Niveibacterium microcysteis: one gene and its partner. The protein of the gene in region 1 interacts with the protein of each later gene in a pairwise test. Links are inferred from orthologs where the notes say so. Each region holds a gene or a part of one and is shown on either strand. Other genes may lie near its edges. The genes, in order: grxD and JY500_RS04570.

Region 1 (3,040 bases):
GAGCAAGCAGGCTGCGCATCGCAAGAGCCTGATCGGCAGCGGCGACCGCTCAGAACGCATCCGCACCTACAACTACCCGCAGGGCCGCGTGACCGACCACCGCATCAACCTCACGCTGCACAAGCTGGACATGGTGGTGGAAGGCGATCTGGACGAACTGATCGACGCCCTCACGCGCGAACACCAGGCCGAACAATTGGCCGCGCTGACCGAGGTTGTGTGAGCGCGCAGGGCTGGCCAGCGCGAGCGAGCGATAACCGTCCCGCGGTGCGCTGCGCATACGATTGGCGAGGCGCCCACCAATGAGCCTTCCCGTAACGCTGGGCGACGCGCTGGCCTTGGCGCACGGGCGAGTGCCGGCTTCCGAAGCGCGGTTGCTGTTGCGCGAAGCGAGCGGGGAGCGCGCAGCCACGATCGTCGGCTTTCCGGAGCGTCCGCTGAGCGACGTTGCGGCGCAGTGTTTTGTCGACTGGATTGCTCGGCGTGAAGCCGGGGAGCCGGTTGCCTATCTGCTGGGCGAACGCGAGTTCTATGGCCGCGTCTTTCGTGTGTCACCGGCGGTGCTGATCCCGCGCCCTGACACCGAGCTACTTGTCGAACAAGCGCTGCTACACCTGCCGGACGGTGCCCCCCGCGTGCTCGATCTCGGCACCGGCAGCGGCGCAATTGCGATCACGATTGCGCTGGAAGCGCCGCATGCCCAGGTGTCGGCAGTCGATGTCTCCGCTGCCGCGCTGTCGGTTGCGCGCGAGAACGCGGAACGGCTGGGCGCTCAGGTACGCTGGTTTGAAGGGCCCTGGTGCACGCCGGTGCAAGGCGAGGTTTTCGATCTGATCGCGTCCAACCCGCCTTACGTGGCCGCCGAAGACCCGCATCTCGCGCAGGGCGACGTGCGCTTCGAGCCGCCCGGCGCGCTGGCCTCGGGCCCGGACGGACTCAGCGATATCCGCATCATCACGACCGAAGCCTGGGCTTGCCTGAAGCCGGGCGCCTGGTTGCTGTTCGAGCATGGCTACGATCAAGGCGATGCCGTGCGCGCATTGATGCTGGCGGCGGGCTATACCGATTGCGTGACGCTGAAGGATCTGGGCGACAACGACCGCGTGACGCTGGGACGACGGCCGGTTTGAACGGCTTGATTTGACCCGGTGCGCGGTTTTTTCTAGACTACATACCTGATTGAATCAGTCAGGTATTCTGACTTAGCCGAAGGAATTTACATGAGCGTGCAAGACATCATCCACCAGACGGTCACCGAGAACCCGGTGGTGCTCTTCATGAAGGGCACGCCGCAGTTCCCGCAGTGTGGTTTCTCCGCGACCGCTGCGCAGATCCTCAAGCTGCTCGGCGTTACGCAGTATGCGTCGGTGAACGTCCTGACCGACGACGACATTCGCCAAGGCATCAAGGAATACGCAAACTGGCCGACGATTCCGCAGCTCTACATCAAGGGAGAATTCGTCGGTGGCTGCGACATCATGAAAGAGATGTATCAGTCCGGCGAGCTTCAGCAGATGCTGCAGGAAGCGGGAATCGTCAGCGCCTGATTGGCGCTGCTGAACGAAAACGGCGACCTTCGGGTCGCCGTTTTCGTTTGCGGCCTACAGTTGTCGATCGGGTTTGATGGCGTCGGGCGCTGGCGCCTCGTCATCGTCACTGTGGCCGCTCCAGTTGCGCCACGCCTTGCGCGCCAGATGCGCCGTCAGCAGATGCGGTGGCATCCGCAGCCAGTGCCCGCGCAGGTATAGAAGCTGACGTGCGAGTGGTGTCCATGCGTCGCCAGCGGTTGGGTCGTTTGGCCGCAGCCCCCGCAGGTAGAGCTGTTCGAGCAGGCGCTCGCGCGTATCGCTGGGCCAACGGCCACCGAAGGCGAGTGTCGTCGGCGGGATTGGCGTGGCAAGCATCACCGAGCACATGTGCAAGGCATAGCGCAGCGGGCGTTGCAGGTTCAGCGCGATAGCGCGCGTTTCCAGCGATTGCCAGAAAGCGCCCTGACTTGCGAAGTGTCGCAGCAGGCCGTCCAGATCCACGAGATCGCGCATGCCGTTGTCCAGTTCGCCTTCATGGAACAGGTGGCAGGCGCTGTGCAACACCATGTCGGCCGGTGCCAGCACCCAGACGCCTGGCGTGGCGGCGGCCGGCACGGCCTGATCCAGCAGCAGCGCGGGGTCAGGTGGATGGCGTGCGGTGAGCGGCAGGATGTTGTGATGCACATCCAGCGAACTGCCGCGGTTGACGTGGCGAAGCGGCGGCAGCTCGTGCATCCACTGGCGGTAGTAGCGCTGGTCATAGGCGTTCAGATGCGAACTGATCCAGCCGTGGCGCAGCAGCGTCGACTCGGTGTCCGGCAATGCAGCTTTAGGCACCAGCAGGTCGATGTCACCGAAAACCCGACCGCGTGACGCCGGCAGGTTGGCCGCGAGATAAGCCGCGCCCTTCAGCAAAACCAGGCGGATGCCGCATTCGTCCAACGCGCGGCGTACCCGATCTATCTCGGCCAAGGAAGCAATGCGTTGCCGAGCGCCGACCGCACGCGCGGCGATGAGGTGTTGGCGCGGGCCGGGCGGTACCGCGTCGAGCAACTCGTGGGCTTCGAGATCGGCGGCGATGCGAGCGCTCAGGTTCGCGTTGCGCGCCTGGCGGATCACGTCATCCCACTCGCGTAGCGAAAGTCGCGCGGCGCATTCGGGCGCCCGCAGCAGTGGCAGCAGGGCGTCGCGAATCATGGCCGGGCCTCGTCAGCGAGGCGGTCGAAGGCGGCAATTGCTTCGTCCAGCCGGCTGTAGCGCAGCGCGATGCAGTCGCTTCGATCCACCGTGTCGACCAAGGTGCGGAAGCCAGTCTCGCCGAGCATGCTGTAGTTGAAGGCGTTCTCCGCCAGCTGGATGAAGCCTTCCGCTCGCGGCAAGGGTTTCATCGTCAGCGCTGCACCCGCCTCCCACTGCGGGAAGATGATCCAGCGGGGTAGCGCACGTTCATGCATTCGGGCAACGCTGTCGCGCGGTGGCCGCAAGTGCGCGACGCGGCCTTTGTGGGTGTC
Region 2 (3,145 bases), 2.9 Mb from region 1 along the record:
GCTGCGGCAGGGCTTGTGGGCCTTTGTGCGCAAACTCAACGAGCAAGGTCACACGATCGTGCTGACGACGCACTACCTCGAAGAGGCGCAGACGCTCTGTAACCGCATCGCGATGTTGAAAGCAGGTCGTATCGTTGCCCTCGACAACACCGCGAATCTTCTGCGCGCGGTCGATGGCCACACGCTGCGCGTCAGAATCGCCGGCGACTTGCCGGCCGGTTTGACCGGCGCGGCGCCCGAGCGCGACGGTGATCACTGGGTGTTCGCCTCGGACGATTACACGGTCCTGCTCGACCGCCTCGTGGCGCTGCGTGACGCCGGCGCCGCGATTTCCGAATTTGAAGTGGGTCAGCCGGACCTCGAAAAGGTCTTTGTCGACGTGATGCGGAGGGCCGGATGAGCGGCGTCAACCTCTCGGGCTTCAAAACGCTGCTCTACAAGGAGTTGCTGCGCTTCTGGAAAGTCAGTTTCCAGACCATCGGTGCGCCGGTCCTGTCGACCGTGCTGTACCTGATGATCTTCTCGCATGTGCTCGATCCGCATGTCACCGTGTATGGCGCCATCGAGTACACCGCCTTTCTCGTCCCCGGGCTGGTGATGATGGCGGTGCTGCAGAACGCCTTCGCCAACAGCAGCTCATCACTGATCCAGAGCAAGATCACCGGCAACATCGTATTCGTGCTGCTGCCGCCGATTTCGTATCGCGAGTTCTACGCCGCGTATGTGCTGGCTTCGGTGCTGCGTGGCGTGCTGGTCGGTTTTGGCGTGTGGCTTGCGTCGCTGATCTTTGTGTTCGTCGCACCGAAGGCGCCGCTGTGGGTGCTGACCTTCACGCTGGCCGGCGGCGCGATCCTGGGGTCGCTCGGCATGATCGCGGGCATCTGGGCCGAGAAGTTCGATCAGCTGGCCGGCTTCCAGAATTTCCTGATCATGCCGCTCACGATGCTGGCCGGCGTGTTCTACTCGGTGCATTCGTTGCCGGTTTTCTGGCACCGGGTATCGCATTTCAACCCGTTTTTCTACATGATCGATGGTTTCCGCTACGGCTTCTTCGGTGTTTCCGATGTCTCGCCGTGGCTGAGTCTTTCGATCGTTTCCGTGTTTCTGGCCGTCCTTGCGGCCCTGACGCTGCGCATGCTGGCGTCCGGGTACAAGCTGCGCGGCTGACGGCGAACGTTCGCGTCGCCACCAACCAAGAAGATCATGTTCCAGGCTGAAGAAATCGAACGTCTCGTGTCGCAAGGCTTGCCCTGCGATTTCATCCAGATCCAGGGCGACGACGGTGTGCATTTCACCGGCATCGTTGTCAGCGCCGAGTTCGCAGGCAAACCGAGGGTGCGCCAGCATCAGGCGGTTTATGCCACGCTGGGCCCGCTGATGGGCAACGAGATTCACGCGCTGCAGCTGACTACCTACACCCCCGAACAATGGGCCGCGTTCCGCAAGGAGCTCGGCGAATAAGATGGACAAATTGCTGATTACCGGCGGCCGCCCGCTCGCCGGCGAAGTCGCCATCTCCGGCGCCAAGAACGCCGCACTGCCGATCCTGTGTGCCGCGCTGCTGTCGGATGAACCGCTAGTGCTGACCAATGTGCCGCGTCTCAACGACATCGGCACCATGCTCAAGCTGCTCGCGCAGATGGGCGTGAAGGTCGAGCGCGATGGCGACACCGTGACGCTGGATGCCAAGGGCCTCGACAACCCGCTCGCGCCGTATGAGCTGGTGAAGACCATGCGTGCTGCGGTGCTGGTGCTCGGCCCGCTGATGGCGCGCGTCGGTCATGCCAAGGTGTCGCTGCCGGGTGGCTGCGCAATCGGTGCGCGGCCGGTGGATCAGCACATCAAGGGCTTGCAGGCGATGGGCGCCGAAGTGCAAGTCGAGCACGGCTACATCGACGCCAAGGTCGGCAAGCTGCGCGGTGCGCGGCTCTTCACCGACATGGTCACCGTGACCGGCACCGAGAACCTGATGATGGCGGCCTGTCTCGCCGAGGGCGAGACGGTGATCGAGAACGCCGCACGCGAGCCGGAAGTGGTGGATCTGGCCAACTGCCTCGTGTCGATGGGCGCCCAGATTTCCGGCGCCGGTACCGACGTGATTCGTATCCGTGGCGTCGCCAAGCTGCATGGCGCGACGCACCGCATCATGCCGGACCGCATCGAGACCGGCACCTACCTGTGCGCCGCGGCGGTCACCGGCGGCCAGGTACGCCTCACCGGCACCAGCACGAACTACATCGATTCGGTCGTCGACAAGCTGATGGACGCCGGCTGCGAAATCGGTTCGGAGCGCGACGCGATCACGCTCAAGGCCCCCGCACGGCTCAAGGCGGTCAGTTTGCGCACGGCACCGTATCCGGCCTTCCCGACCGATATGCAGGCGCAGTTCATGGCGCTCAACGTGGTGGCTGACGGCACCGCGATCATCCGCGAGACGATCTTCGAGAACCGCTTCATGCACGCGGTCGAGCTGATCCGCCTCGGCGCCAACATCCGTATCGACGGCAATACCGCGGTCGTGACCGGCGTCGACAAACTGCAGGGCGCCACGGTGATGGCGACCGATTTGCGTGCATCGGCCAGCCTGATCATCGCCGGCCTCGTGGCCGAGGGTGAAACCCTGGTCGACCGCATCTACCACCTCGATCGCGGTTACGAGCGGCTGGAAGAGAAGCTCGGCGCGCTGGGCGCCACGGTCAAGCGGGTGAGCTGATATGGCCTTTGATGGCATCACGCTTGCGCTCTCGAAAGGGCGCATCTTTGAAGACACGCTGCCGCTCCTGGCTGCCGCCGGCATCACGCCGATCGATGACCCGGAGAAGTCGCGCAAACTGATCATCGACACCAACCGGCCAGACGTCCGCTTGGTCATCGTTCGTGCGAGCGACACGCCGACCTATGTGCAGTACGGCGCGGCCGATCTCGGCATTGCCGGCAAGGACGTGCTGATCGAACACGGTGGCGCAGGGCTCTACCAGCCGCTCGATCTGAAGATCGCGCGCTGCCGCATGTGCGTTGCGGTGCCGAAAGGCTTTGACTACGCCGCGGCGGTGCAGCGTGGTGCGCGTATCCGCGTCGCGACGAAGTACATGCAAACTGCGCGCGACCACTTCGCGAGCAAGGGTGTGCACGTCGACCTGATCAA

Evidence for each region.
Region 2: the proteins of grxD (region 1) and JY500_RS04570 interact in binary tests that used the Escherichia coli proteins (3 or more experiments, as listed by UniProt). The link is inferred for Niveibacterium microcysteis from one-to-one orthologs.

The regions. Positions count from the first base shown.
Region 1 is NZ_CP071060.1:3,871,109-3,874,148, reverse strand. The notes cover bases 161-2,883. They hold grxD (Grx4 family monothiol glutaredoxin), read left to right. Parts: upstream 161-1,220; coding sequence 1,221-1,547; downstream 1,548-2,883. Other genes in these bases: JY500_RS17550 (HprK-related kinase A), read right to left, coding at 2,723-2,883; JY500_RS17555 (nucleotidyltransferase domain-containing protein), read right to left, coding at 1,602-2,726; prmC (peptide chain release factor N(5)-glutamine methyltransferase), read left to right, coding at 303-1,130; prfA (peptide chain release factor 1), read left to right, coding at 161-223. In the rest of the region: more of prfA, read left to right, coding at 1-160; more of JY500_RS17550, read right to left, coding at 2,884-3,040. UniProt on the Escherichia coli protein: Monothiol glutaredoxin involved in the biogenesis of iron-sulfur clusters.
Region 2 is NZ_CP071060.1:978,080-981,224, forward strand. What follows is about bases 5-2,832. They hold JY500_RS04570 (BolA family protein), read left to right. Parts: upstream 5-1,203; coding sequence 1,204-1,461; downstream 1,462-2,832. Other genes in these bases: JY500_RS04560 (ABC transporter ATP-binding protein), read left to right, coding at 5-400; JY500_RS04565 (ABC transporter permease), read left to right, coding at 397-1,167; murA (UDP-N-acetylglucosamine 1-carboxyvinyltransferase), read left to right, coding at 1,463-2,713; hisG (ATP phosphoribosyltransferase), read left to right, coding at 2,715-2,832. Also shown: more of JY500_RS04560, read left to right, coding at 1-4; more of hisG, read left to right, coding at 2,833-3,145. UniProt on the Escherichia coli protein: Involved in cell resistance against acid stress.